DNA from 2 places in the Tessaracoccus sp. MC1756 genome. Region 2 is predicted to be linked to the other one. Evidence: predicted binding sites of a transcription regulator. Region 2 holds the regulator's gene; the other holds the start of a gene.

The links. The regulator LexA, encoded in region 2, represses DNA repair genes until DNA is damaged. The targets are predictions, from matches to a motif close to TCGAACANNTGTTCGA.
Region 1: the regulator LexA is predicted to act here: its motif matches at 5,446-5,461, upstream of H5393_RS03455 (DUF6504 family protein).

What each region holds. Positions count from the first base shown of each region.
Region 1 covers NZ_JACJFZ010000001.1:744,607-759,836, forward strand. Annotated here, with positions in the region: gene H5393_RS03430 (methylenetetrahydrofolate reductase) at 1-345, shown strand, start outside; gene H5393_RS03435 (UvrD-helicase domain-containing protein) at 355-2,556, opposite strand; gene H5393_RS03440 (thioredoxin domain-containing protein) at 2,761-3,588, shown strand; gene H5393_RS03445 (cytochrome c biogenesis CcdA family protein) at 3,585-4,391, shown strand; gene H5393_RS03450 (hypothetical protein) at 4,388-5,320, opposite strand; gene H5393_RS03455 (DUF6504 family protein) at 5,608-5,913, shown strand; gene H5393_RS03460 (DNA polymerase III subunit alpha) at 5,913-9,653, shown strand; gene dinB (DNA polymerase IV) at 9,659-10,879, shown strand; gene H5393_RS03470 (CueP family metal-binding protein) at 10,958-11,539, shown strand; gene H5393_RS03475 (DUF3040 domain-containing protein) at 11,543-11,935, opposite strand; gene H5393_RS03480 (transglutaminase family protein) at 12,005-14,158, opposite strand; gene H5393_RS03485 (DUF58 domain-containing protein) at 14,155-15,230, opposite strand, start outside.
Region 2 covers NZ_JACJFZ010000001.1:850,205-865,434, reverse strand. Annotated here, with positions in the region: gene ilvD (dihydroxy-acid dehydratase) at 1-78, opposite strand, end outside; gene gnpA (1,3-beta-galactosyl-N-acetylhexosamine phosphorylase) at 244-2,451, opposite strand; gene H5393_RS14805 (sulfurtransferase) at 2,567-3,364, opposite strand; gene H5393_RS03970 (response regulator transcription factor) at 3,361-4,026, opposite strand; gene H5393_RS03965 (hypothetical protein) at 4,102-4,641, opposite strand; gene H5393_RS03960 (vitamin B12-dependent ribonucleotide reductase) at 4,726-7,560, opposite strand; gene nrdR (transcriptional regulator NrdR) at 7,620-8,138, opposite strand; gene H5393_RS03950 (hypothetical protein) at 8,345-8,683, opposite strand; gene lexA (transcriptional repressor LexA) at 8,892-9,629, shown strand; gene H5393_RS03940 (ATP-dependent DNA helicase) at 9,642-11,567, opposite strand; gene hflX (GTPase HflX) at 11,635-13,059, opposite strand; gene dapF (diaminopimelate epimerase) at 13,127-13,942, opposite strand; gene miaA (tRNA (adenosine(37)-N6)-dimethylallyltransferase MiaA) at 13,959-14,876, opposite strand; gene H5393_RS03920 (antitoxin) at 14,961-15,185, shown strand; gene miaB (tRNA (N6-isopentenyl adenosine(37)-C2)-methylthiotransferase MiaB) at 15,186-15,230, opposite strand, start outside.

The sequences.
Region 1 (15,230 bases), 110 kb from region 2:
GCCATCACCCAGCTGTTCTTCGACGCGCAGAGCTACATCGACCTGGTGCGCCGCGTGCGGGCGCTGGGCTGCAGCATCCCGATCATCCCGGGCATCATGCCGCTGACCGTGATCTCCCAGATCGAGCGTTTCGCCGGGCTGTCGGGCCGCCCGCTGCCGGAGAAGTTCGTCGCAGCACTCCGCTCGGCCGCCTCCAAGGAGGAGGTGCGCGAGATCGGGATGGCCACGTGCCTCGAGTTGTGCCGCACGCTGCTGGACGCCGGCGCGCCCGGGCTGCAGTTCTTCACGCAGAACCGCAGCAAGGCCACGCGCGAGATCCTGGCAGAGCTGAAGCACCTCTCCTGAACTGGACACCTAGTCCAGCAGAGCCCGCCACTGGGAAGTGTCGACGTCGAGGGTGATCATCTTCTGCGTGGCCCTGGTCAGCGCCACATAGAGGACGCGGGCGCCGCCCGGCGACTCCGCGATGATCTCGTCCGGCGAGACCACCAGCACACCGTCGTATTCGAGGCCCTTGGCCTGGAGCGCCGTCACCACGATGAGGCGGTCCTCGAACGCCGCGAGGCGGGGATCCTGGAACACGCCCAGCTGCACGGCACGCAACCGCGACGGGGGGACGATCACGCCGATGGTTCCGTTGACCTTCGCCGCGACCGACAGGAGGTGCTCGCGCAGCGCCAGTGGCAGGGCCTCCGTGGTGGTCGCCTCGACGCTGGGCTCCACGCCGGTGGAGCGCACCGCCTTGGGCAGGTCCGCGTCCGGGAAGACCTTCGTGATGACCTTGGCGGCGAACTCGAACACCTCGCTGGGGGAGCGGTAGTTCGTCGAGAGCGTGAAGGTGCGGCTGGCCGCCCGCCCCACGACCTCGTTGAGGGCCCGGGTGGTCTCCTCCTGGTTGGGGTAGGAGCTCTGGGCGGGGTCGCCGACGATGGTCCACGACGACTGCGGCCCCCGTCTGCGCAGCATCCGCCACTGCATGGGCGTCACGTCCTGGCCTTCGTCGACGAGGATGTGGGCGTAGGTGTTGTGCGGGTCCTCATCCGGATCCACGTGCCTCTCGTGCCGCAGCAGGTCCGCCGTCGTGAGCACCTCGGCGACAGCGCCGCCCTCGAGGAAGACGTCGAGTTCCTTGTCGACATCCTCGGGCGGCACGCCCAGGATGTGGATCAGCTCGTCCAGCAGTGCGATGTCGGCCACGGACCAGCCGCGCACGATTTCGTCGCCCTCGTCAGCCGCCTCGAGCCAGCGGTAGGAGGAGACGAGGCGGGCACGCTGGTCCTCGTCGAGCTCGCCGGCGGCGACCTCTGCCACGACGGCGGGGTCGGCCAGTCGGGCCAACACCCGGGTCGCGCTGAGCAGGGGCCACCACCGGGGCATGAAGGCGTGGAGGCTGGGGTGTTCGCGCACCTGTGCCTCCAGTTCCTGTGGCTCGATCTCCACATCGCCCGGGAACTTGCGGATGAGTGCGGCCGCGACCAGGTCGGTCGCCATGCGGCGGCCCTTGTTGAGCTTGACGCTGGAGAGCACCTGTTCGCGGATCCGCTGCAGCTCCCTCGCGCCCAGCCCGAGTACTTCACCCTTGACCGTGACCCGGACGGAGTCCACGTCGTGTTCCGGTAGCGGGGCGCGCACGAGCTGCTTGAGGACCTTCTGCATCGCGAGCGACCCCTTGATGGTGGCGGCTGCCGCCTCGTCGACGCGTTCGGTGCTGAAGCCCAACACGTCGGAGGCCACCGAGCCGATGGCCTTCAGCGTCACGGAGTCCTCGCCGAGGCTGGGCAGCACCCGCTCGATGTAGTTCATGAAGACGCTGGAGGGGCCGACGACGAGCACGCCGCCCTTCTCGAGCCGCGCCCTGTTGGTGTAGAGGAGGTAGGCGGCGCGGTGCAGTGCGACCACGGTCTTGCCGGTGCCGGGGCCGCCGGCGATGATCGTGACCCCCTGGTACGGCGCGCGGATCGCCTCGTCCTGTTCGGCCTGGATGGTGGCCACGATGTCGCGCATGGTGCGGCCCCGGGCCCGGCTGAGGGCCGCCATCAGGGCGCCTTCACCGAGGATGGGCAGGTCGGTCGCGGCAGACGAATCCAGCAGGTCGTCCTCGAGGCCGACCACCTTGTCGTCGCGGCAGCGCAGCACGCGCCGGCGGATGACCTTCATGGGTTCGGCCGGCGTGGCGCGGTAGAACGGTTCCGCCGCGGGCGCGCGCCAGTCGATCACCAGCGGTTCGTAGTCCTCGTCGCGCACGCCGATGCGGCCGATGTAGCGGACCTCGTCGGTGGTGAGGTCGATGCGTCCGAAGACGAGGCCTTCGTGTTCCGCGTCGAGGATCGCCAGCCGCTTGGCGGCCTGGTAGGCGAACGCGTCGCGCTCGAACAACGCCGTGCCGTCCTCCTCGCGGAGGAAATCGGTGCGGTCGGAGATGAAGATCTCCCTGCCCTGCTGGGCCAGGTTCTTGGCGCTCGCCGTCGCGGTGGTCAGATTGGCGTAGACCCTGTCGACGTGAGCCTGTTCCAGGGCGATTTCGCGTTCCAGGTCAGCGCGCGATGTGGTGGTCAAATCAGACCTTCCTCCGTGAAAGACAGACAGTCAACCCTACTACCCCCGTATGAACGCCACCTGAACCGTCCGGACAGCGGCGGGCCGCCCGCGGAGCCGACCCTGGATTGGATGCCTTCCGGGGGATGGGGCAGAGTGGGGGCGAACACAGTGATGCCAGAGTGATTTGAGTGAGCCATGAACAGCCCCCCGCAGACCGGACGCATGACCATGACGAAGGACAAGTGGATCGTGCTGAGCTTGTTCCTGGTGCTGGTGGTCGCGCTGATCGCGTTCTCGCAGACTCGGCCGCTCGAGCAGAGCGCGGCTCCCGCGGCGGTCCCCGGCGCTGAGGCGCCGGCGGCCGGCACTCCCACCACGGAGGCTCCGGTGGCGGAACTGCCGGCCACGGAGGCTCCCGCCCAGGAGGATCCGGCCGCCGCCCCGCCGCCGGAGGAGGGCACCGACGCCGGTGCCGACCAGGCCGGGTACGAGCAGTGGGTGCGCGATGAGTTCCCCCGCCGCCTGGAGGGTGACCCCATGGCAATGGGCGCACTGGACGCCCCCGTCGTGTTGACCGAGTGGGCCGATTACCGCTGCCCGTTCTGCTCCGTCTTCGCCGAGGAGACGCTGCCCCTGCTGCAGAAGTACATCGACGACGGCACGCTCCGCATCGAGTTCCGCGACCTGGCGCTGTTCGGCGACGAGTCGGTCAAGGCCGCCACGGCGGCGCGCGCTGCCGGCCTGCAGGGGAAGTACTTTGAGTTTCAGCACGCCATCTTCGCCGCCACCCCGAACCAGGGACACCCCGACATCCCCGACGATCTGGTGATGGGCATCGTCGCAGACCTGGGCCTCGACGCGGCCCAGTTCGAGACGGACTGGGCGCAGCCCGCACTGCGCCAGGCCGTGCTCACGGATTCTCAGGAGGCGCAGGGCATGGGCGTGTCGGCCACGCCGGCCTTCGTCGTCGGCACCCAGTTCTTCACCGGCGCGCAGCCGATCGCCGAGTTCGAGCGCGTCATCGAGGCCGAGGCCGCCACGCTCGGATGACGATCGGTTATGCGGGGGCATTCCTCGGCGGCATCGCGGCGATCCTCAGCCCCTGCGCGGCGTTGGTGCTGCCCGCCTTCTTCGCCTATGCCTTCGGGGATCAGCGGGCCCGGCTCATCGGGCGCACCGCGCTGTTCTACGTGGGCCTGCTGCTGACGCTCGTGCCGCTGGGGCTGGCTGCCGGGGCGTTGGGCGGCCTGCTCACCAGGCACCGCGACACCCTCGCGCTCGTCGGCGGCGTCGTGCTCATCATCTTCGGCCTCGTCATGGCGCTCGGCATCCGGCTGCCGATCCCCGGGCTGGCGCAACGCGGCGACCCCAAGGGCCCGGTCGGCGCGGTCCTGCTCGGCATGACGTACGGGCTGGCCGGCGCCTGCACCGGACCGCTGCTGGGCGCGGTGCTCACCGTCGCCGCAGTCGGGGGTAACGCCGTGCGGGGCGGCCTGCTGCTCGCGCTGTTCGGCGCGGGGATGGTGGCGCCGCTGGTGATCCTGGCGCTGTTGTGGGACCGGCTGCGGCTGGGCGAGCGGCTCCGGCCCCGTCCCGTCAGGATCGGCACGTTCGCCACCTCGGTGCTGGGTCTCGTTTCCGGCCTGCTGTTCGTCGGCGTCGGGGTGCTGTTCATCACCACGGATGCGACCACGGCCATCGGTGGCATCCTCGACGCAACGCAGCAGTTCCACCTCGAGTCCTGGCTGCGCGAGGTGGGCCTCCGGATCCCCGACCTCGCCGTCGTCGGGGCCGTCGTGGTGGTGGCGGGTCTGCTGCTGTGGGGTTGGCTGCGCCGGCCGACGCGGTCCTAGCCCCGGGTCGGGCGCCCCAGCCGGGGCAGCGTGAACGCCTTGTTGGTCGGGCGGGGGTCCTCGCCGGTGAGCCGCTCATGCAGCTCGTAGACGGCCAGGGCGGCGCTCGCCAGCTGCCCCCAGGGGGCGGCGCCCGCGGGTGAGGCGGCGGAGGCGCGCAGATGCCGGCCGTCGTCGATCGGGGTGCCCAGGGGTGGTCGGCGCTGCCACCAGTGGGTCCTCAGCACGTGGGGCCGACAGTCGATGTCGGCCGGCCCGTCGTGCGATTCGACGGTGTGCACCCCCCGCTCTGCCACCCGCTGGCGCAGCAGGTCGACGAGGCGCTCGGCCAGCTGGGGGGACCCGGCGTCGTCGGTCACCTGCCAGCGGCCGAACATCCGTTCCAGCAGCAGCGGGAGCGCGGCCGTGCCCGGCTCCTCCGGGCCTAGGGAGAGCACCACCTCTGACAGTGGGGTCCGGAGCCTGCCGGCCAGGTCGGTGACGCTGCGGTCGAGCCAGAGCGAGGCGCGTTGTTGCCTGGTGCGCACCGGCTCCGTGCCCTCCAGGGCGTGCCGGCGGAAGGCCTCCCATACCGGCAGCAGGTCGTCGAGCAGGTCACGCCAGCGCGCCGCCTCCTCCGGGCCGAAAGTGGCGGACAAGGCGTGATACTGCGCGCCCCGCTCTGCGGGGAGGTCGAGCGTGGTGCCGTCGCTGAGGTGGTGGCGGCGCGGTGGCGCCTCGGTGAGGGCCAGCCCCGCGCCGTTGAGCGCGGTGACCAGGTGGGCGCCGGATTTCTTGAACAGGTCACGCCAGGTGGCGGGCAGCACGATGGTCTGCGGCAGCGGGTCGACGGTGTGCCCGGCCGCGTCCAGGGTCACCTCATGCCCGAGCCTGGCGAGCCGCGCGGCGGCAGCCAGGCCGGCCAGCGTGGCGCCTCTGACGATGAGCATAGGACCGATCGTAGGGCTTCGCGCCAGGGCTGGCAGCGCCCCTCCGACCGGGCGCCGGGGGAGTTGCGCACGGATCTCCGGCGCCCCTTTTCTTTTGTCGGACGGTCGATCTATAGTGAAGATCACCGCACGCTTGTTCGATTAGTTCGGGGAAGCTCTGGTCCGTATCAAGCGTGAGGTGAGGGGCCACCCCGGCCTGGCGCGGCTTCGACCCCTGCGCCGGGCCGGGGTTCCCGGGTCGAAAAGCATGATGTGTTCTATTCGAGTGTTCCCCGGGAGGTGGCCCCATGCGCAGGTACGACGACCCCATTTTCGTGTTGTTCAGAGAAGAGCCCAGGCAGTTCATCTGGCGCGACAAGCTGTTGCTGGTCAAAGAGGTGCAGGCCCGGTGGAGCCGCGCCACGCCGTGGTGGGCGGGTCAGCAGGCCCGCGCCGCCCGCGGCGAGAGCGTCGACCAGGCGGTGGGGTCGGATCTCCTCGGAGAGTTGGAGGTCTGGCGCGTCGAGGCGGGCAACGGACGCCACCGGGGCGTCTACGAACTGGCCCGTACCGTCGGCGCGGAGAACTGGGTGCTCCAGGCGGTGCTCGACTGATGTTCCCCCACCTCAGGGTGGCCTCCGGCTACTCCTTCCAGTACGGCGCCTCCCACCCCAGCGCGCTGGTGGCGGAAGCCGTCGCCCACGGCATGGACGCGCTCGCCATCACAGACCGCGGTGGCCTCTACGGGGCCGTCCGCTTCGCCAAGGCGTGCCTGTCCGCGGGCATCGCGCCCATCGTCGGCGTGGATCTCGCGGTGCGACCCGACGGCTGGCTGGCCCGCCGCCGGCCCACTGCGGTGCGGGGTGGCCAATTGCGCGACGAGAGACTCCCGCGCGCCGTCGTGCTGGCCACCTCCCGCTCGGGGTGGGGCACGCTGTGCCAGCTCATCACCGCGGCCCAGCAGGCCGGGGAACGGGCAGACCCGGTGGTGACCCGCGAGATCATCGCGCAGCACTGCGCCGGCCACGACGTGGTGGTGCTCCTGGGCGCGGATTCGCAACCGGGTGAGCTGCTCGTCGCCGGTCGGCCCGCCGATGCCGCCGACGAGGTGCGGAAGTGGCGCACGGAGCTGGGGGACGGGCTGTTCCTCGCCGCCACCAACCACCAGACCGGTGGGCGCGGAGTCGCCTCGGCGCACCAGGCCGCCGGCCTCATCAGGCTGGGGGACGGCTTGGGAGTCCCCGTGGTGCTGACCAACATGGTGCGGATGGCCCGGCGGGAGCAGGCCGCCACCGTCGATGTGCTCGACGCAGCACGCCGCCTCGTCCCACTGGACGTGCGCAACATCGACCGCCGCAATGCGGAGGGCCACCTCAAGGGCACCGACGCCATGACGCTGGCCGCGGGGGAGGCCGCGCTGCTGGCCGGGCGCCCTGATGCATCGGCGTTGTTGGCAGCCACCCGCGGCCTGGCGGAGCGGTGCATGCTGGACCCCATCGGCGACATCGGCCTGGGCGAGATCCGGCTGCCGGAGTTCGAGACCCTCGGCACCACCGCCGAGGAGGCGGCCGGCGTGTTGCGCGCCCGCTGCCAGGCCGGCCTCACCGAGCGCTACGGCACGCTGGACAGGCAGGCTCTGGAACGCCTCGACGACGAACTCACCGTCATCGGCAAGCTGGGGTTCGAGTCGTACTTCCTCACGGTGGCAGACGTGGTGGGCCTCATCCGGGACCTGGGTATCCGCTGCGCCGCTCGCGGGTCCGGAGCGGGGAGCCTCGTCAACTACGCGTTGGGCGTCTCCGGGGTGGACCCCATCAAGTACGGGCTCATCATGGAGAGGTTCCTGTCGCCGCTGCGCGTGGCGCTGCCCGACATCGACCTCGACGTCGAATCGGCGCGCCGCACGGAGGTCTACGACAAGATCCTGGCCACCTTCGGCGAGCAGCGCGTGGCGTGCGTGGCGATGATCGAGACCTACCGCGTGCGCCACGCCGTGCGCGATGTCGGCGCGGCGCTCAGCCTCCCGCCGGTGGAGATTGACGCCATGGCGAAGGCCTTCCCGCACATCCGTGCCCGCGACGCCCGGGCGGCGCTGCGCGACCTCCCGGAACTCCGGGCCGCGGGGCTGGGGGAGGAGCGTCTCGACATGCTGTTCTCCCTGGTCGAATCGCTCGACGGGCTACCCCGGCACATCGCGCTGCACCCCTGCGGCGTGATCCTCAGCGACTCCTCGCTCGGCCAGCGCACCCCGCTGGAGCGCAGCTTCGGTGGCTACCCCATGAGCCAGTTCGACAAGGACGACGTCGAAGACCTCGGCCTGCTCAAACTCGACGTGCTCGGCATCCGCATGCAGTCGGCCATGGCCCACGCGCTCACGGAGATCAGCCGCACCGCCGGCCCGGCGCCGGACATCGACGCGCTCGCCCCGTTCGACGACGGGGAGGTGTACGACATGATCGCCCACCGCGCCACGCTGGGCTGCTTCCAGATCGAATCGCCCGGCCAGCGGGAACTGGTGGGCAAGTTCGGGCCGGAGACGTTCCACGACATCATCGTCGACATCTCCCTGTTCCGGCCCGGCCCCGTTAAGTCGGACATGGTCACCCCGTTCCTCGAGGCCCGGCAGGGCTGGACGGAACCGGAGTACCTCCACCCCAGCCTCGTCCCCGCCCTCGAGCAGACCTTCGGGGTGGTGGTCTTCCACGAACAGATCATCCAGATCATCTCCATCGTCACCGGCTGCTCGCTGGCCCAGGGCGACGAGGTGCGCCGCGCGCTGGGAGATCGCGAGGGCCAGGTGAAGGTCAAGAAGTGGTTCGTGCCGAAGGCTCTGGCCAACGGCTACCCGGAGCCGATGTGTGAGGAGATCTGGGCCATCCTCGAGGCGTTCGCCTCGTTCGGGTTCTGCAAGGCGCACGCGGCTGCCTTCGCGCTGCCCACGTACCAGTCGGCGTGGTTGAAGCGGCACTATCCCGCGCATTTCCTGGCCGGGATCCTCACGCATGACCCGGGGATGTACCCCAAGCGGTTGCTGTTGGAGGAGGCACGCCGGATGAACATCGCCGTGCTGGGCCTCGACGTCAACCGCAGCGTGCAGGACTACCGGGCGGAACCGCTCGACGACGTGGCCGGAACCGATGAGACGGTGCGGCTCCCGGAGAACCTGGCGATGGAGCATCCCTCAGCGCAGCCGCTCAGTGCCCACGAGCACCCCGGTCCCGACGGGGACGGCCTGCCCCTGGTGGAGGGCTGGGGGATCAGGCTGTCGCTGTCTGATGTGAAGGGCATCTCGGAGGAGGAGATGCGCCAGATCGTGGCCGCCCGGCCCTACACGTCGCTCACGGATTTCTGGTCCCGCGCGAACGTCTCGGAACCCGTCGTGGAGCGGCTCATCCTGGCCGGCGCGTTCGACCGCCTCTACGGCATCGGACGGCGCGCCCCCGTCCAGCGGCGCACCCAGGTGACCCGGCGTGACCTCCTGCTGGCGCTGGCAGACCTCCACCGCGAACGCCGCGCCGACAGCCGGGTGGGGGCGCTGCAGGGCGCCTTCAGCTTCGGCGACGAGGAGGCCGAACCCACCACGGACGTGGTGCCCACCGGCTTGGCGGAGATGGACGACGAGCAGCGGCTCAAGGCCGAACTCGAGATCCTCGGGCTGGACGCCAGCCACCACATCATGGAGCGCTACCTTCCGTTGCTGCGCGCCATCGGTGCGGCCAGTTCCCGCACGCTGCTGCAGCGCCGCAACCGCGCCGAGGTGCTCGTCGCGGGGGTGAAGGTGGCCACCCAGACCCCTCCGGTGCGCTCGGGCCGGCGGGTGATCTTCCTCACCCTCGACGACTCCACCGGCCCGGTGGACACCACCTTCTTCGAGGACGTCCAGGGCCCGTACGCGGCCACGGTGTTCGCGTCGTGGATCCTGTTGGTGCGGGGGCTCATCCGGCGCACCGGCACCCGCGGCCTCTCCATCCGAGCCACCGGTGCCTGGGACCTGGGCACTCTGGACGCGGCCTGGCGCGCTGCGCTGGACCAGGGGGCGACAGAGGCTGAGGCCGTCGCCGCAGTGACGGCCATCCTCGACGAGGTGCCCGAGGGCTACTCGTTGGTGGGGGAGTGGAAGCCGGCTGAGAAACCCCAAGCCGCGCCAGAGCCCCCGCTCCCGGCCGACGGCGAGGAACCGCCGCCGGATCCGCAGAACCACACCCGGGCCGGCGGGATGGGTCGGAGACGGGTGCTGGTGCATGCCAGCGGGTTCAAGCAGTCCCCCTACTCAGACATCAAACCGGCGGGCACCGGTGCCGCGGATGCCCCGCGCAAACTGTGGCACTCCAGCCCCGGAAGCTCAGGAAGGTGATCCCCATGCGTACCACCCGCAGCCAAGCCTCCACGGGCGGCCTCCCGCAGGTCGTCGTGCACGTGGACATGGACGCGTTCTACGCCTCGGTCGAGATGGCGCGCCACCCCGAGCTGCGCGACGTGCCCATGTTCGTCGGCGGCTCCACCCGGGGCGTGGTGCTGTCGGCCAACTACCCGGCACGCCGCTACGGCATCACCGCCGGCATGCCGTCGAGCAGGGCCCGGCGGCTCTGCCCCCAGGTGGCCGTCGTGCACCCTGACCACGACCACTACGGTGCGGTCTCCACCGGCATCGGGGAGATCTTCGACACGTTCACGGACAAGGTGGAAATGGCCTCCATCGATGAGGCGTTCATCGACCTCACCACCGCCATGCGCCGCCTCGGTGAGGACCCGGTCACCGTCGGGGAGCAGTTGCGCGCGCAGGTGATGGACGAACAGGGCGTGGCCTGCTCCGTCGGCATCGGCCCCAACAAGTTCATCGCCAAACTGGCCTCGAAGCAGGCCAAGCCGGACGGTTTGCGCCTGGTGCAGGCCCAGGACGTGATCGCGTTCCTGCACCCGCTGCCCGTCGATGCCATCTGGGGAGTGGGTGAGGTCACTGCCGGCAAACTGCGCAAGCTGGGGCTGGAGACCGTACGGGACCTGGCGAACACGCCCCGGGCCACACTGCAGCGCGCCATGGGCGACCACCTCGGTGCCATGCTGTTCGACCTCTCCTGGGGCCGCGACGAGCGCTCGGTGCTGGCCCGTCAACCCGCGGAGCACAGCGTCGGCTCGCAGGAGACGTTCGCCCGAGACACCGACGACGCCGCCATCGTCGCCACAGAGATCCTGCGGATGGCGGAACGCACCGCCGCCCGCATGCGGGCGCAGGAGATGGTGAGCCGCACGGTGACGTTGTCGGTCCGGTTCGCAGACTTCACCACCATCACCCGTACCGGCACGCTCAAGGCGTTCACGGACCGCACCAACGACGTCTACGCGGAGGCCATGCGGCTCTACGGCAAACTCAACCTGCAGCGCGCCCGCGTCCGGCGGGTGGGTGTGCGGATGGAGAAACTCGTGCCGAAGGCCACCACCTACGAGCAGCCCGCCCTCGACGAGCCGGCGCACGGGTGGAGCGAAGCGGAACAGGCGGTGGACAGGGCGGTGCTGCGCTTCGGCCCGAAGGCGGTGCAGCGGGCCAGACTCACCCGCCGGCCCGCGCTCCACGCCTCGTGACCACTAACGCACCCCCGCGAATCCCGGTACCCCGCCCCGGTATAGCGTTGGCACCACCATCAGATGTGAGGACCCTAAGTGAAGAAGACCCTGATCGCCCTGGCCACAGTCGCACTGCTGCCCGTCGTCGCGGCCTGCTCCGGCGCCCCGGAACCTGTTGGCACCACCGCGACGTCGGCGTCCGCCGAGTCGGAATTCCTTGCGGAGCACAACCTCGACGGCAGGTCGGTACGCGAGATCGTTGAAAGCCTCGACGCCACCAACGATGACCGGGAGGCCGGCCCCTACGGCTCCGTCCGCCCGGGAGAGCTCGTTCTGAGTGACGACACCGGCGCTGAGGTCACGCTGCCCGTCGACGAAGGCTTCTATCTCTCCGTGGCGCCCTACCTGACGCAGACCCACGAGTGCTACAACCACAACCTGGCCTCATGCCAGGGTGAGCTGGCCGGTCAGGAGATCGAGGTGTCCATCGTCACGGCAGAGGGTGAGCAACTCGTCGATGAGACGGTCACCACCTACGACAACGGGTTCGCCGGTTTCTGGCTACCCGCAGGCATCCAGGCCACCATCACGGTGGGCCATGACGGGAAGTCCGCCACGCAGGAGATCTCCACCGGCGTCGAAGACCCCACCTGCATCACCACGATGCAGCTGGTCTGAGTCTCAGAGGTCGCCCTGCTGACGTCGACGCCAGCGCTCCTCGAGCTTGTCCATGAAGTCCTGGCTGGATCCCGCACCGGGGGAGGTGCGGGGGCCGCCTGAACGGGGCCGACTGGGCTGCGCGTCGTCAGACACGCGCCGCCAGGAACTGATTCCCACGAGGGCGCCGCCGAGCATCAACAGGAAGCCGCCGATACTGACGGCCGGATGGACCTGCACACCCACGAGAAGCACCACGACGCCCACGATGAACACGAGCCCTGCGATGGCGGCGCGACGACGGTGCAACTTGACCTGCGTGGTGCCGCTGAGTGCGTCGGCAAGCTTCGGGTCCTCAGCCTTCAACGACGCCTCAAGCTGTTCTAGCAGCCTCTGTTCCTGTTCAGACAGCGCCATGGCCTTCTCCCTTACTACCGGTGGCGACCATTCTATGCCGGGGAATCCCCAACCCCAAGAGCAATCTGGCTACCGGCCCAGCCGCCACAGCGACGCGGGCAGCAGCACGGCACGCAGGCGCGCTCCCCGGGTGGCCTGGCCGGCAAGCGCCTTGCGTAGCGTGCCCACCTCCGCAGGGAGCTCGGTGACGGGCGCGCCGTCGCGGGAGTACCGGCTGCGCTCCACCGTCGCGGCGATGGCGGCGAGCGACTCCGCGCCCCGGGGTGACAACTGTTCCGCCGCCTCCCGGCCGGCCGGTCCGGGTGAACCCTCGGGCCAGCGCAGGCCGTAGTCGGCGAACATGGCCTGCACCTCCCGCCAAGCCCGGTCGGTCGCCTGGCCGGGGTCGCCGTCGGACCGCAGACGCGAGGCGCGCAGCCCCAGGCGGACTAGGGCGGGCAGGGCGAGCGCCAGCAGCACCAGCAGGGCGATCAGCAGCCCCCGGACCACCGGCCCCGGGCTCTCGTCCACCGCTGTCGGCGCCGTCGGTACCGGCTGCATGGTGGGCGGCACCGTGGTGGGCTGCGGGGTGGGCACCGCGCTGGGCGTGGGCGACGGCGACGGGCTCGTGGCAGGCTGCATCGCCGAGGGGTCCACGTACTCCGGGTCGCCCTGGTACGCGGGGGTGGGCTCGAACGGCACCCAGCCCAGGCCCTCGAAGTACAGCTCGGGCCACGAGTGGGCGTCGTGCGAGGTCACCAGGTAGCTGCCGTCCGCCTGCTGTTCACCGGGGACGAACCCGACGGCCATCCGGGCGTCGATGCCTTCGATCCTCGCCATGGTGATCATCGCGGCGGCGAAGTGGATGCAGTAACCCGAGCGGGCCTCCAGCAGGAAGCTCGAGATCGTGTCCGTCCCTGCGGTGTTGGGGGCCTCGAGCGTGTAGCGGAAGGCGTCGGAGCGCAGGAATCGCTGAATGGCCAGGGCCTTCTCGCCCGCGGTGGTCGCGCCGGCGACCACGTCGCTGGTCAGGGCGGTGACGGCGGGGCTGAGGCCGGCGGGGACCTCACGTGTGACGGCGCTGGGCAGGCTGCCGGGGCTCGCCTGCGACACCTCCTCGCGCGTGGGGGAGGGCAGCGTGGACTCGACGCGGTAGCCCAGGTTGACCGTCTGCTGCGTGCGGTTCGGGCCCGAGGCGACGATCGCGAGCGTGTCCGGGTCGTGGCTCCACGCTCCCTCGGCCTCGTAGGAGGCCGCCGCGAACGGGGCCGGCAGGTACTCGGACGGCACCGCATCCATCTGCACGTCGACCGTCACCTGCTCGCCGGGGAAGTCGTGGTCGGCGTCCAGCCCCGAGCGGCTGAGCGACATCGGCACCAGTCCGGCGCCGGAGGAACTGAGGTTGGGAAGCGCCACGGTGCGCATGTACACCGGCCCGCCGGTGCTCGTGCGGTACGTCAGCACAGGGCTGTCCGTGGGGCGGCGCAGGTCCTGGTCGAGCCGCACGGTGGGGTCGCTGAGCTGGATGGGGCCGTCCTGGCCGCCCTCCGTCCAGGGACGCTTGTCTCCCAGGGGCACCATGGCCGACACCAGGATCGCCACCACCAGCGCGGCAGCGCCGAACGCCAACCCGACGGAGACCCGCGACAGGTGGTGGGAGCTCGCACGGGAGGCCTTGCCCGCCGCTTCGCCCGCGCCCGTGGAGCTCAACAGGATGGCGATGAAGCCGACGACGACGGGCACGAGCAGCAGCCAGTCGAGGTCGTCGATGCGCACGAGCGCCGCGACGCCGTAGGTCAACGCCAGGGGCGCGATCGTCCAGGCGGGCTGCTCGAGACCGTTGACCAGCAGTTCGACGATGATCACCAGCAGGGCCGCGAGGATGAGGCAGAGCCACACCAACCCGGGTTCCGGCTGCAGTGGCGGCACGCCGGTGCGGATCACCTCGACACCGTCTGCGGTGAGCGCCCGGAGCGAAACCAGGGGATCCCCCCGGGGCGCCAGCGCCAACCCGCGCCAGGCGAGCACGCCGAGGATCACGAGCAGCTGGACGAAGAGGACCAGCGCCCGCGGCGCCCGCAGCAGCCCCATGACGAGCCCGACGGTGCCGGCCGCGCCCAGGATGAACCAGGCGTGCGCCCACACCTGCTGGGTGTCGGAGACCAGCGTGGACAACGGCAGCATCGACAACCACACGGCAGCGGCCACGATCACGTGCGAGAACGGGTGGTGGGTGAACCTCATGTCGTCACCCGCTGCCACACCTGCGGAACGGGCTCGCCCGGGCGGAACGTCTCGACGCGCCACCCCCGGCCGAGCAGGAACCTGAGCGCCTCGCGGTGCTCGTCGTGCTCGGCGTCCCAGGCTGAGGCGTCCGGCGCCAGGGCGATCAGGCTGCGCGCCCGTCCGCCTGCGGCGGCGAGGGCGGCCGCGTCCGCGTTCGACAGGAGGCCGGTCACGGCCACGAGCGAGGCCACCGAGGTCAGCAGCTCAGGGTCGTCGACGGCGGAGCCGAGCCACGTCTCCTCCGAGGTGGGAAGGTCCGTCATCGCCTCGATCATCAACTGGCGCGAGGCCTCGCCCACGCTGTGCCCCGTCTCGAAGACGCGGCCCGAGGGGGCGATGATGGCGAGCTTGTGGCGGCCCTCACTCAGGAGGGCGGCCACGGAGGTGACCGCGGAGACGGCCCACTCGAGGGAGCCGTCGGCGCCGTCGCCCAGGTGCGCGCTGCGGCGGGTGTCCACGATGAGGGTGCTCGACGGGTCCCACGGGTGCTCCTCGAGCCGCACCATGAGGTCGTCCTTCTTGGCCGTCATCTTCCAGTGCACGCGGCGCATGTCGTCGCCGTGCCGGTGTTCACGCACGAGGACGTCGTCGGCGCCTGCGGAGCCGATCCGCTGGGGGGTGGCGTCGCCGGCGCTGCCGAGCCCGGCGCCCCCGGCCAGGTCGTCGAGCCGCCAGATGCGCGGCGTGACGCGGAGCACGGAATCGCGTCCCTTGGCGATGAAGCCGCGCAGCGCCAGCCCGAGCGGGTCGCCGGCCTGGGCCCAGAGGGGGCCGACGCTGAACCGGCCGCGGCGCAGCGCCTCGACGGTGTAGCCCACCGCCTGGCTCCATTCGCCGAAGCCGCGCGCGATGACGAAGGACGCGCCGCCGCCCAGCGACGCGTCGGCGGCATCGTGGAACCGCAGCGCCGACGCCTGGGCAGGCGACTGGTTCAGCACGTGGAGCACCACCCTGGTGGACGTGCCGACGGGGATGGTGGGTGGGGTCAGGGAGCGTTCATGGGTCACGAGGGGACGCGCGAGGACGAGGT
Region 2 (15,230 bases):
GCCGGTGGCACGCCAGAGCGCGCGGGCGCCTGCCATGTTGCGGCCGTGGGTGGTGGTGCGGGAGCGAAGCGCCGGCATGGTGTGGATACCTCCAAGGGATTTGTGCTCACAACACAATAGCGGCCCGCTCCGTTGGCTCAGCTTGCGGTACGTACCGTGAGCAATTGGATGGGGTCGTCGGGCGACACGCCGAGAAAACGGCTCGGAACCACACGTGACCCCATCCAATTGCTCATGATCCACTCAGGCGAGGTCGATCCAGCGCGACTCCATCGGCTCGAGGTCCAACTGCAGCGCAGTGATGTCGCCGTCGGAGACAAGGCCACCCACGCGGCCGGACACCGCCGTCGACGTCGCGACCGTGAGGTTGTTCATGACGAAGGCTCTGCCGGCGTCGGGGAACACTGCAATCTCGACCCCGGGGTTCGACGGGATCCAGTGGGCGTCGAAGTCGTCCTCGCGGCCCGCGGCCCAGTAGATGGCGCGGTGCAGCAACCGGGCGTTGTCGTGGCTGTAGGGCAGCCCAGCCGCGTAGACGGCCCGGCCGTTGCCGGTCTCCTTGGCCGCCAGATCGACGGACTTATCGGTGAGGCGCAGGATCCGGGTGTCGTCGTTCAGGGCAAAGATGTCGCCGGCCCCTTCGCCCACGTCGACCTTGGTGGACTCGTCGAGGTGGGCCGTGATGAAGTGCTGGGGCTTCTCCACCGGGTAGCGGTCGGTCGACTGGCTGAGCCCCAGTTCCTTGTCGACGCCGAAAACGTCGGACAGCTGGAAGAAGGCCCCGTTGGCCAGCACCGCGGTCGGTTCACCCACACCGATGAGGCCGCCGCCCTGGTGGACGTACCGGCGCAGCGCCACAACCAGGGCTTCGTCGAGCCATTCGCTGCCGCCCGAGAACGCCGTCTCGGCCGCGCCGACGTTCAGCACCACGTCGAGGTCGGCCAGCTTGCCGTCGCGGGCCTCGTCGAAGCTGACGAACTTCAGGTCGAACGGGAGCCCGGCGAGGGCCTCCATGACCCCGAGGTAGGAGTAGATCTGCTTGTACCAGAGCGCGTGCGCCACCATGTGCGTCTGCCAGGTGCGCAGGCTCCCCCAGGCGTTGAGCACGCCGATGCGGATGGGCGCATTCTCAGGACGCTTGCCCTGGCCCTCGTCGTGGATGGAGCGGAACTCGTCGCAGATCTGTTCGACCCGCGCCATGAAGTCGGGGAACTGCACAGCCAACGACAGGTAGCCGCCGTATCCGATGCGGTCGAGCGGCGTGCGGGCGATGGCGCGGCGGGCCAGGAGCCAACTTTCGTTCGCCTCGCCGAGGGGGTCGCCGCCGGGGCGGAACACGTCGGGGAAGAAGTACGGGAGGAACCGGCCCTCGGTGAACTTCACGCCGGGGATGTCCGAGATCATGCGGCACGTGACAGAGGATCCGACGGAGCCCACGACACCGTCGATCCCGGTGCCGGCGAACAGCTCACCGTACGGTTCGGTGCCCATCCAGTTGTCGCCGAGGAACATGAGGGCTTCCTTGCCGTACTCGTGCACGATGTCGACGAGTTCCTTGACGCGGGAGCAGACGAAGCGGGTGGTGAACTCGATCCAATCGCGGAACACCTTCGACGGCACCCGGAAGGATGAGTTGTAGTAGCCCTGATCCACGAAGTCCTCGGCGCGCAACCGGTAGCCGTACTCCTCCTCGAAGGCCTCCATCGCGATGGGATTGACGGAGGTGGAGTAGCCGAACCAGTCGACGTACTTCTCCTTGCCGAGGTCGTTGAAGACGAGGGTGAAGTGATAGAAGAACGTGGTGAAGCGCACCACGTCGACCTCGGTGCGCTCCTCACACCACTGGCGCAGGGACGACTTCATGAACTCCCACGCGACGGGGTGGCGGGCGTCGTAGCCGATCTCCCGTACGCGCGACTCGTCGTCCCACCAGTTGTTGGTGGTGTAGTTGTACATCTGCGTGGAGTCCCAGACCTGCCAGGCCAGGAAGTTCACCGTGTACACGTGGAACGGCACAGGCTCAGCGACGGTGACCGACACGTCGGTTCCCTGCCCCCCGACAGTCCAGCCGTCCACGGGCACGACCTCGCCGGTGGTGCGGTCAATGACCTCCCACCACCGCCGCACATTTCCCTGGTCCGGCTCGACCTGGAGCTCGTAGTAGCCCTTCATGATGTCGATGGACAGCGGGCCCTCGGCCGGAGCGGCCACGCGCTCACTCATCAGATAGAAGCGTGGGCGGGCGTCAAGGTTGGCTTCGGCAAACGCCTGGTGACCGCGCGCCGGGAAATACGTCTCGTAGACCTTCACCCCCAACTGGGGTGTGATCTCAGGCAGCCAGGTCCCGTCCGAGTTGCGCACGGCGTCGGCGCCGAGCCGTGCCAGGATGCCGGGCAACTGGTCGTCCATGCCCTGTTCGATCGGGAGGGTCACTCGCCCCTTTGCGTTCATGCAGAGTCCTTCGCAGGTGTGTTGGTAAAGCGGTGTAGGTCGGAGACGAGTCTGGCACCGACCTGAGCGGTTCCGCACGTTGCGTGCAGATGCGCCGTCCACTCTGCGCGATTGCTCACTCCCCGACGGCGACGGGCCTCTCGGTGCCGCTGTACTGCGACCATGAACCCGGGTACAGGCGGCCCCGTCCGAGTCCCGCGTACTCCATCGCAATGAGGTTGTGACAGGCGGTGATGCCGGACCCGCAATAGGAGATGGTCTTAGCCGCATCGTCGATCCCGCGGAAGCGTTCGCGCAACTCCACCGGGCCCAGGAAGTGGCCATCCTGCGTGAGGTTGTCCGTGAGCGGAAAGCTACGTGCACCGGGAATGTGTCCGGCCTTCGCGTCGATCGGCTCGGTCTCGCCACGGAAACGCTCAGCACCACGGGCATCGATGACGATGGACCCGCGCGCGGCCTCCTCGATGGTGGCCAGCGCCTCGTCCGGCCACGGCGTGACGGTGAAGGTGGCAGGAGCCGGGTCAGGGACCACCGTGGTGAGTTCCCCGTCATAGGCGGCCATTCCGCCGTCGAGCAGGGCTGCGTCGCGGCCCAGCATGCGCAGGAGCCACACCAGGCGTCCGGCCATCGAGCCCCCCGCGTCGTCATAGGCCACGACGGTGGAGTCGTCGCCGATTCCGACGGCGGCGAGCCCCTCAGCGAAGCGCTGCGGGGTGGGCAGCGGATGGCGGCCCAACTCAGTCGTGGGGGGATCCGCCAGCACCTCGTCCATCGGGACATGGACGGCGCCGGGAAGATGCCCGTGCTCATAGGCCCGGGCGCCGGAGCGACCGTCGAGGTAGTGCCGCACATCCGCGAGCACCACGTGGGGATGGGCCTGGAGCCAGGTCGCGTCGACTACTGGAGGAATCACCCGTCCAGCGTAACGTGGCTGAAGTCTGGCAACATTCCGTTCTCCAGCCCCCACCGCACGGCCTGCGAGCGTCGTTCGACCCCGATCTTGCGGTAGGCGGAGCGGATGTAGGACTTCACCGAGTTGATGCTCAGGTAGCTGCGGCTGGCGATGTCCTGGTTGGTGAGACCACGGGTGATGAGCGCCAGGACCTCGGATTCCCGCGCTGTGAGGCCGAAGTGCGCCCCCGGCCAGGCCAGGTCCTCAGGCGAGGTGAGGGTGTGCCCGTCGTGGTCCGCGTTCGGCTCTGAGATCACGACTTCACCTCGGGCGATGGCCTCGAGCGACTCCACCAGCTGGGCGGCGGACATCGACTTGTCGAGGTACCCCCGGCACCCTCTGGCGACGGCCTGCGCCGCGAGGTCGGGGTGCATGGTCCAGGTGTAGATCACCAGCGCCCCCGTCCCCCGCGTGCCAATCAGGCCCTGAATGTCGGGGTCATCTTCGTGGCTCTGGCTGAACGTGTCGTAGAGGGTGACATCCACCGGTTCCTCCACGTGTGCGCGGGGACCCATGTCGACGATCTCCACCCGATCCTCGAAGGGCGCGAGCATGCTACGGAGGCCGTGCACGACCACTTCATAGTCGTTGAGGATTGCGATACGCAGCCGCTTGTCAGTCACGAGAGTCAATATACGCACCAAACTGTGCAAAAGGCGGTAAACGCCGCGAAACTCGACCTGACTACCATTTCAGCCTCATCCGAAAGGGTGAGGCGGGGGTTTCCAGCGTCCACCGACGGTGCTCCACAGCGCCCATCCGAGAGCGCCTACCAGGTAGGTGACGAGGACGGCCCAGAAGGCCCCTGAGAAGCCCGGCTGCCCCGCGGCGACCCTGCCCACCTGGTCCAGGGCGAAACCGACGAAGGCGATGGTCGCGGCCCCGAACCACCCCATGTCGTCAGCGATCATCCCACGCGTCCGAGGGAGGTTCTCCGGCCTCAGCCAGTAGTCACGGTGTGGGAGGTTGACGGCTTCGACCGGCAACCGGCCGATCAGTCTGGGGGCGAACCACATCGCCAGGAACAGCCCCAGGCCGGCCAGGCAGGCCATCAGCACGTGGGTGGGGCGGTCGGACCATCTGGCGACCTCCCCGCCGGGCCCGATCTGTCCAGGCACCCGGTCCGGCAGCGTGTAGGCCTGGTAGACGACGAGCACCGCGTATCCGGCGGCTGCGGCGAGCAGTGCGGCTCGAGCCCGCGAGAGACCGGTAGCCGGCGGCTCGTTCATTTCCATCACAGGGACAGCCTAAGCCCGGCACCAACGCGGACAGGGCCGCCCCGGTTGCGCCCGAGGCGGCCCTGCGGTTCCACATCGTGCTGGTCAGCTGCAACCGCTGGTGGAGCCGCAGCCCTCGCAGACATAGCAGCTGCCCGACGGGCGCATCTTGGTGCCGCAGGTCATGCACAGCGGCGCGTCGATTGCGGCGACGCCCATGGCCTCCATCAACTCCGCGGTCGTGTGCGCGTCGATCAGCGAAGGCTGACGGGCGCCGTCCACGTTGAAGTCGTCGAACTCGTCGTTGCGGAGCTGCTCGGCCTCGGGCATCCGGGCCTCGTCCTCCTCCGACAGGTAGCTGCCGGTCTCGACGTAGCGGGCACGCTCACCGGCGGTGTAGATGCCGAGCTCGGCGCGGTCGTCGAACGTGAGGTAGTCCAGGGCCAGGCGGCGAAAGATGTAGTCCATGAAGGACTGCGCGATCCGGATGTCGGGGTCGTCCGTCATGCCAGCGGGCTCGAACTTCAGGTTGGTGAACTTCTGCACGAAGCTCTCCAGCGGCACGCCGTACTGCAGGCCGATCGACACCGCGATGGAGAACGCGTCCATCACGCCCGACAGGGTGGAGCCCTGCTTGCCCAGCTTGAGGAACACCTCGCCGAGGCGGCCGTCGTCGTAGGCACCCGACGTCATGTAGCCCTCGGCACCGCTCACAGAGAAGCTCGTGGTGCGCGAAGCACGCGACTTGGGCAGGCGGCGGCGCTTGGGACGGTACTCGATGCGCACCTCGGGCTGCGGGGCTTCCTTCGCCTCGTCGGCGGTCTTCTTCTTGCCGTCGGAGAGGGGCTGGCCGACCTTGCAGTTGTCGCGGTAGACGGCGAGCGCCTTGAGACCGAGCTTCCAGCCCTGCAGGTAGACGTCCGCGATCTCCTCGACCGTGGCGTCCTCCGGGAGGTTGACCGTCTTGGAGATGGCGCCGGAGAGGAAGGGCTGCACGGCGGCCATCATGCGCACGTGACCCATGGGCTTGATGGCCCGGGTCCCCATGGCGGTGTCGAAGACCTCGTAGTGCTCAGCGGCCAGGCCGGGCGCCCCGATCACGTGACCGTGGGTGCCGATGAACTCGACGATGGCGTCGATGTCCTCGGACTTGTAGCCGAGGCGCTTGAGCGCACGTGGGACCGTCTGGTTGACGATCTGCATCGAGCCGCCGCCGACGAGCTTCTTGAACTTCACGAGCGAGAAGTCCGGCTCGACGCCGGTGGTGTCACAGTCCATCATGAAGCCGATGGTGCCGGTGGGGGCCAGCACGGAGGCCTGCGCGTTGCGGAAGCCGTTCTTGGCGCCCAGCGAGACCACGTGGTCCCACTCGCGGGTGGCGACGGCGTGCAGCTGGCGATCGTCTGCCAGCACGCGCAGGTCGTCGTTGGCGGCCTGATGCTTGCGCATCACGCGCTGGTGGGCCTCCGCGTTGACGGCGTAGCCGTTGTACGGGCCGACGATGGCGGCGAGCTCAGCCGAGCGGCGGTACGAGGTGCCCGTCATGACCGACGTGATCGCGGCGGCGGTGGAGCGGCCACCATCCGTGTCGTAGCCCTTGCCCATGGCCATCAGCAGCGCCCCGAGGTTGGCGTAGCCGATGCCCAACTGGCGGAAGTTGCGGGTGGTCTCCCCGATCGACTCGGTGGGGAAATCCGCGAAACAGATCGAGATGTCCATCGCGGTGATGATCAGCTCGACCGCCTTGACGAACGTCTCCGCGTCGAAGGTGCCGTCGGCCTTGAGGAACTTCAGCAGGTTGAGCGAGGCCAGGTTGCACGACGAGTTATCGAGGCTCATGTACTCGGAGCAGGGGTTCGACGCCGTGATGGGGCCGGTCACCGGGTTAGTGTGCCAGTCATTGATGGTGTCGTTGTACTGAATGCCCGGATCCGCACACTCCCAGGCCGCCTTGGCCATCTTCTGGAACAGGTCCTTGGCGTCGACCTCCTCGATCACTGAACCGTCGCTGCGGGACCGCAGCCCGAAGGCGCCACCGTTCTCGACGGCGGTCATGAACTCGTCGCTGACGCGAACGGAGTTGTTGGCGTTCTGGTACTGCACCGAGGTGATGTCCTTGCCGCCCAGGTCCATGTCGAACCCGGCGTCGCGCAGGGCGCGGATCTTGTCCTCTTCGCGCGCCTTGGTCTCGATGAACTCCACGATGTCCGGGTGGTCCACGTCGAGCACCACCATCTTGGCGGCCCTACGGGTGGCGCCGCCCGACTTGATGGTGCCGGCCGAGGCATCGGCGCCGCGCATGAAGGACACGGGACCCGAGGCGGTGCCTCCGGAACTCAGGAGTTCCTTGGACGAACGGATGCGGGAGAGGTTGAGGCCGGCGCCGGAGCCGCCCTTGAAGATGAAGCCCTCCTCCCGGTACCAGTTGAGGATGGACTCCATGGAGTCGTCGACCGAGAGGATGAAGCAGGCGCTGACCTGCTGCGGCGAGGGGGTGCCGACGTTGAACCACACGGGCGAGTTGAAGGAGAAGTACTGGTTGAGCAGCATCCACGTGAGTTCGTGGCCGAAGATCTCCGCGTCGGTGTCTGTGGCGAAGTAGCCGTAGTCGCTCCCGGCCTTGACGTAGCTCGTCACCACGCGGTCGATGAGGGTGCGCAGCGAGTCTTCCCGCTCGGGGGTGCCGACGGCGCCACGGAAGTACTTCGTGGTGACGATGGTGGAGGCGTTGACGCTCCAGGACGACGGGAACTCCACGCCGTGCTGCTCGAAGACGGTCTCACCGGTACGCCAGTTCGTCTGAACCACGTCGCGGCGGTCCCACTCGACTTCGTCGTACGGATGCACGCCCGGCTTGGTGAAGACGCGGTCGATGACGAGACCCGTGGCCTCTGTCTCCGAGGACTTGCGGCGGGAGGCCCGCGCTGCGGTCGCTGTCATGGTCAAAACCCCTCTGATTCTCTTGCTGCGTTTGATTCGATGTGAAGCTGATGTGTTGCTCAGCCCAGGAGCGGCTCTTGGGCGGTGAGCTGTTGGAAGGCCGCTCCGCCCTCGGGTGCCGGCTTCCGGGTGGTTGCGCTGAGGCGCAGGGCGTCGATCTCGCGTTGGAAATCGTCGACCGACTCGTAGTTCTTGTAGACGCTGGCGAAACGGAGGTACGCGACGGAGTCGAGTTCCTCCAATGGGCCGAGGATGGCCACGCCGATCTGTTCCGAAGGGATCTCCGCTTGGCCGGAGGCCCGGAGGGACTCCTCCACACGCTGGGCGAGGGCGGCCAACTGCGCCGGTGTCACGGGACGGCCCTTGCAGGCCTTCGACACGCCGCGCATGACCTTCTCGCGGCTGAACGATTCGACGACGCCGGACCGCTTCACCACCGTCAGAATGATCTGTTCGATCGTGGTGAACTTACGCTCGCACATGGGGCACATCCGACGGCGCCGGATGGCGGAGCCGTCCTCGGTCGCGCGCGAATCCGACACCTTGGTGTCGCAGTGGCGGCAGAACGGGCAGTGCACGGCGCGGGCCTTCCTCGAGCGATGGAGCGAGTGGACAACAGTGCCACACCGGAGCGGTTCCTCACAAGTGGCGAATCACGTTCGAATCACAACTTGTAGGGGAATCACATCAGTGCAACCACTAGATGTAGGGATCACACTAGGCGCGGCCCATCAGGAAGGCAAGAGACACGCCGAGGGGAATTCGACGTGTCCCAGTAGAGGAATCAGGGCTGCGAGACGTGCGCCCAGGCTGGGTCACCGGCGACATAACCCATCGCCGGATCAGGGGACACGAGGCCGCCCACCAACTGAGCGGCGGAGACGGCGCCACCGGCCAGCGCCAACAGCGACACAACCGCGACCTTGGCCGCCAGCCAGGGGGAGCGGCGCTCCGGGCTCACGACGCGGCACGAGGCAGCAGCACCAGTGCGTCCGGGACCGACGGGACGCGTGGGGCTGATGCGGGGCAGATGGAGATCAGGACGGCCGGCCGGGGACACGGTGACGACCCGACGACCGGGCGTGCCGACGATCTGGAAGCGAACTGCGCTCGACGTGGTCATGACTGACCTCTTTCATTCCTAGAACAAGTGTTCGATTGAAACGCTACCGCATGTGCGGATCAGATTCAAACATTTGTTCGAAGCCTGCTGTGCGCCACGGGATTTGTGACGTGCACCACTCAACAGGAGCCCACTGACAAAATTCGTCGACCATCGACACGCCTGCGCATTTCGAACACCTGTTCCAGCTAATGGCTACCATGGGGCCATGGCTGACAAGACGAACCGCCCGCGCCGTGGCCGCCCCAGCAACGCAGAGATCGAGGCGCAGCTGGCAGGCTTCCCCATTCCCGAGGGACCGGATTACGGGCTCTCCCGCAGGCAACTGGCGCTGGTGCACGTCATCAAGGACGCCATCGAGGACCTGGGCTACCCCCCCAGCATCCGCGAGGTGGCGGACAGGGCGGGGCTGGCGTCGACGTCATCGGTGACCTACCAGCTGCGCATGCTGGAGCAGAAGGGCTTCATCCGCCGGGACCCCAACCGGCCGCGGGCCGTCGTGCTGACACTGCCTGATGTGCCCAAGCTCCCCGAGGAGCTGGATTCGGCGCAGGGATGGGATGCACGTCCCTCAGCCGTAGCCGCGCCCGTGTTGGGCCGGATCGCCGCCGGCGGGCCGATTCTGGCCGAGGAGCACATCGAGGACGTGTTCGCGCTGCCGAAGCAGATCGTCGGCGACGGCCAGCTCTTCCTCCTGGAGGTCAAGGGCGACTCCATGATCGACGCCGCAATCTGCGACGGCGACTGGGTGGTGGTACGCCAGCAGAAGGACGCCACCAACGGCGACATCGTTGCCGCGTTGCTCGACGACGAGGCCACCGTCAAGACCTACAAGCTGCAGCAGGGCAAGGTGTGGCTGCTGCCGCACAACGAGCGCTACTCCCCCATCGACGGCACCCACGCCAGCATCATGGGCAAGGTCGTGGCACTACTCCGCAAGGTGTGAGCCCGCCATAGGTCACTCAATGTCGCCGCGGAGGCGGCGTAGTGCCGACACGGCCACATCGCCATCCGTGGTGGCCCAGAAATCCGGTAACGACGCGGTGAGGAAGGATCCGTACCGCGCGGTGGCCAACCGGGGGTCGAGCATGGCCACCACTCCCCTGTCCTCGGAGCGCCGGATCAGCCTGCCGGCCCCCTGCGCCAGGAGCAGTGCAGCATGGGCGGCGGCCACACTCATGAAACCGTTGCCCCCTGCGTCGTCGACCGCCTTCTTCCTGGCCTGCATCAGCGGGTCGTCCGGCCTCGGGAACGGGATCTTGTCGATGATGACGAGCTGGCACGATTCGCCCGGGACATCGACGCCCTGCCACAGCGACATGGTGCCGAACAGGGCGGTGGTGGGCTCGTCGAGGAAGCGTCTGGTGAGCTCTGACAGTTGGGCGTCGCCCTGGGCCAGGATGGTCAGGTCCGGTAGTTCCCGCCGGCAGTAGTCGGCGGCCTGGTCGGCAGCCCTGCGCGAAGCGAACAGCCCCAGCGCACGGCCCTCGGCCGCCCAGACCAACTGCGCGATCTCGGCGAGGGTCTTTTCGTGCATCCCGTCACGGCCCGGCGGCGGCAGCCGGCGGGCCACGTACAGGATGCCCTGTTTGCGGTAGTCGAACGGCGAGCCGACGTCGATGCCGCGCCACGCGAACTCGTTGTCCCCCTCGCCCTCGCCCTCGGCCTCAAGCCGGTCTGCCGCGCGCAGCCCGACGGCGCCCGCAGCCGGTTCGAACGCCCCGCCCAACGTGAGCGTGGCGGAGGTCAGCACGGTTGGCCCCTGGCCGAAGACCTGGTCCCTGAGGAGGCCCGACACGTTGAGCGGCGCCACGTACGCGGCGCGCCCCATGAGGTCGGACTCTGTCACCCACACCACGTCCTGTGGTTTCAGAGCGGCGATCCGCTCCGCGATGTCGAAGATCTCCCTGACCGACGAGGTGGCCTGTTGACGGTCCGGGTCGTCGGTCACCTTGCCGAGCGCGCTCACCACACGACGGGAGACGTCGCGCAGCGCTGCCGCAGCGTACGGCAGCGGCGCGGAGGACTCCGTGATGCGGGTGAGTTCTGATTCGTCCAGGGCCTCGCGCAACGTGTCCACCTGGTCGAGGAAATCCACGCCCAGGTCGTCGTCGAGCCAGGTGAGTGCCCGCCGGGCGGCGCGATCCACGATGCCGGGGGTCAGTTCATCCGTCGCCGCCGTCGTGATGCGGCTGACCAGTTCGTGCGCCTCATCCACGACGAGCGCTGCGTGTTCCGGCAGCGCGGTGCCACCGTGCATGGCGTTGATCGCCAGCAGCGCGTGATTGGTGACGATGAGATCCGCCTCGCGGGCGACCTCGCGGGACTTCTCGACGAAGCACTCCGCCCCGAACGGGCAGGCCGACACCCCCAGACACTCCCTCGTGGGGATCGACACCTGCGACCAGCCGCGGGCGGTGTGCGTGGGGGCATCGTCGCGGTCTGCCAGGCCGCCGCTCTCCGCCTCCCCCTCGATCCACTCGCGCAGCGCCAGCACCTCGGCGCCGAGCCTGCCGACATCGTCCGCCTTCGACGTGGCCGCCGTCTCCGCCATGGCGGAGGCGCCGATCAGGGAGTCCTGGTCGAGGTCTGAGCCCTGGCGGGCCCGGTAGAGGCAGGCGTAGTTGGTGCGGCCCTTCAGGATGGCCGCCTTGGGCCGCTGGCCGGTGACCTCCTCCACTGCGTCGAGCGCCGTGGGGATGTCCTTGGTCGCCAACTGGGCCTGGAGCGCCAGGGTGGCCGTGGCCACGACCACGACCTCGCCGGTACTCACGCTCCGGGCGAGCGCGGGTGCGAGGTAGCCGAGCGACTTGCCGGTGCCCGTACCCGCCTGCACCAGGAGGTGCGTGTCATCCTCGAATGCCGCGGCCACGGCGTCTGCCATGGCCTGCTGACCGGGGCGTGCCTCGCCCCCGATGTCACCGACCGCGGCCGCCAGAATGGCTCCGTGATCAGTCACGTACGAACTCGGCCAGCTCATCGGCAAGATCAGGGCGCACCCGCGCGCTGATCAGCGTGCCGTCGCCGGTGTGCTCGAGCGAATCGATCACGGCCGTCTTGTGGACCTTGTCCACCAGATCCCCGCGGTTGTACGGCACCAGAGCGGTGAGCGCGACCTCGGGGCGCGGGAGCCTCTGCTCGAGGGCCTCACGCAGCGCCTCGAGGCCGCGGCCCGTCCGCGCGGAGATGACGACGGCATCCGGGTGCTTTGCACGCAACGCCATGATGCTGGCGGCATCCGCGACGTCCGCCTTGTTGAGGACCAGCAGTTCCGGCACCGAGGCTGCGCCGATCTCTGACAACACGGTGCGGACGGCCCTGATCTGCCCCTCAGGATCCGGGTCTGCGGCGTCCACCACGTGGAGCAGCAGGTCTGCCTGGGCCGACTCCTCCAATGTGGAGCGGAACGCCTCGACGAGGTCGTGGGGGAGATGGCGGACGAAGCCGACGGTATCTGTGAGCGTGAACACGCGGCCGTCGTCAGTCTCCGAGCGGCGGGTAGTGGGGTCCAGGGTGGCGAACAGCGCGTCCTCCACGAGCACCCCGGCTCCCGTGAGCCGGTTGAGCAACGACGACTTGCCCGCGTTGGTGTACCCGACGATGGCGACGGAAGGAACCTGGTGACGACGCCGCTCCGCTCGCTTGGATTCGCGGGTGGCGTCCATCTCGCGCAGCTTCCGGCGCAACTGCGAGATCCGGGTGTGGATGCGGCGGCGGTCTGTCTCGATGCGGGTCTCACCGGGGCCTCGGCCACCGATACCTGCACCGCCGGCGACGCGGCCACCCGCCTGGCGCGACAGGTTGCCGCCCCAGCCGCGGAGGCGCTGCTTGAGGTACTGCAACTGGGCCAGTTCGACCTGGGCCTTACCTTCGGCGCTCTTGGCGTGCTGGGCGAAGATGTCGAGGATCAATGCTGTGCGGTCCACCACCTTGACCTTGATCCGGTCTTCGAGGTTTCGCAACTGCGCGGGTTCGAGTTCACCGTCGCAGATGACGGTGTCTGCGCCCGTGGCGCGCACCACCTCCGCGACTTCCAGCACCTTGCCGCGGCCGATGTAGGTTGCCGGGTCCGGGTGGGAGCGACGCTGGACCAGCGCGTCGAGCACCTCTGAGCCGGCGGTCTCCGCCAGCAGCTTCAGCTCGTCCATCGCGTTGTCGGCGTCTTCCTGTGAGCCTGTGGTCCAGACACTGACCAGCACCACGCGCTCGAGCCGCAGTTCGCGGTACTCGACCTCTGTGATGTCCTCGAGTTCGGTGCGCAGGCCGGCGACGCGGCGCAACGAATGGCGCGCCGCCAGGTCTTCCTGATCACCGTCGTAGTCAGGCTCCAACTCGTCGTCGTCGTAGTCGAGCAGGTCTTCGTCAGAATTAGTCATCGTCTGCCCATTCTTCCAGCCCAGCCCCTGACATCCAAGGGACGGGTACGGGCTGTGGATAATCGAGTCAGATCCAGAATTCCCCACGCCCGATGATCACCGCGGGCCCGGTCAGGCGGGCCGCGTCACCGTCGAAATCGACCGTGAGGTCGCCACCGGGAACGGTCACGTCGACGCTGCCGTCATGCTGAGCGCGCCGGCGATAGGCCGCCGCGGTGGCCACCACGCCGGTGCCGCAGCTCTGGGTCTCCCCCACGCCGCGCTCGAAGACCCGCATGGACAGCTTGCCTGGCTCGTCGACCCGGACGAACTCGACATTGACGCCCTCGGGGAAGGCACTCACCGGTTCCCAGGTGGGGGCGTCGTACAGATTGAGGGAGTCGAGGTCCTCGTCCTGAAGGAACACCACGGCGTGGGGGTTGCCGACATCCACCTTCGTCGCCGGCCACTCCCGCCCGCCGAGCCGGACGGTGACGTCCTCATCGGACACGGTCGCGTCCCCCATGGTGGTGCGGATCAGCCCGTGCCTGGCCACTTCGACGCGGCGGAGGCCCGCCCGGGTTGCCACGTCGAACTCCCCGTTGTCGACCAGCTGCTCGTTGATCAGGTGGCGGGCGAACACCCGCAACCCGTTGCCGCACATCTCGGCGATGGATCCGTCGGCGTTGTAGTAGTCCATGAACCAGAGCGAGCTGTCGCCCTCCCAGCCGCGGATGCTGGAGGCCCGGACCACGCGGATCACGCCGTCGGCGCCGATGCCGCTGTGCCGGTCACAGACCATCTGGATGAAGTCGGGATGCATCTCGTGCATGCCGTAGGAGTCATCCAGGATGATGAAGTCGTTGCGGGTGCCGTGACCCTTGTGGAAGCTGAACCGACGCATCACGCCCTCCTGAGTTTCACAAGTCTATCCCTGTGAGCACGCTTTGGACCGCCGTCGGGGAGGTTGCGTCCAGCCATGTGATGCGGGGGTCGCGCCGGTACCAACCGAGTTGGCGACGGAAGAACCGCCTGGTGGCCCGCTGCACCTCACCGCGGGCCTCCGCTTCGGTGAGTTCGCCGTCGAGGAAGGCGACCACCTGCCGGTAGCCGATCGCCCGGATCGCGGTGACGCCCTCACGCAGGCCCCGCGCCAGGAGGGCCGTGACCTCCTCAACGAGGCCCTGTTCCCACATCTGTTCGACGCGCAGGTCGATCCGCCGGTCCAGCTCCGCCCGGTCCAGGTTCAGCCCGAACTGGTGCACGTCTTCCAGTTCGTAGGTCCACTCGGGGATGACGGGGGCGTGGCCCCCTGTCAGCTCGAGCACCTCGAGGGCCCGGACGATCCGGCGGCCGTTGGCGGGCTCGATGGCGGCCGCCGACTCAGGCGCCAGTTCGGCGAGCCGACGGTGCAGCGCATGCGGCCCGCCCTGGTCGAGTTCCTGCTCCCAACGCGCCCGGACGGCCGCGTCCGAGGCCGGGAACTCGAAGCGGTCGGTGATCGCACGGGTGTAGAGCGCCGAGCCGCCCACCAGGATCGGGATGACCCCCCTGGCCCGCAGGTCGGCGATCGTGGCGCGGGCGAGCCGCTGGAAGTCTGCCACCGACGCCCGTTCGGTGACCTCCGTGATGTCGATCAGGTGGTGGGGCACCCCGCGCCGCTCCTCGACGGTGGGCTTGGCCGTGCCGATGTCCATCCCCCGGTAGACGAGCATCGAGTCTGCGTTCACCACTTCGGCGGGATGGCCGCGCTCTGCCAACGCCAGCGCGAGATCGACCGCGAGGCCCGATTTGCCTGTGGCCGTGGGGCCGACGAGAACGATCAAGGGAAGGGACACGCTACCAGTGTGCCAAACACCTTCCGTGCTGGCCTCTCGGCTGTGCATGATGGGGACCTCACCCCACCACCCGAAGGACATGACATGGGACTCTTCGACAACCTCGATGACCTGGCCAAGCAGCACGAGACGCAGATCGAGGAGGGCATCGAGCGGGCCGGCGACTTCGTCGACGACAAGACCGACGGCAAGTACGCCGGTCACGTGGACAAGGCGCAGGACTTCGGCAACGACCAGCTCGACAAGCTCACGGGCGACCAGCCCGAGCGCCCGGCCGATCAGCCCAGGCGCCCAGCCGACCAGCCCTGATCAGTTGCAGCCGGTGGCGGCGGGCAGCGGCGCGGGCTTCTCCAA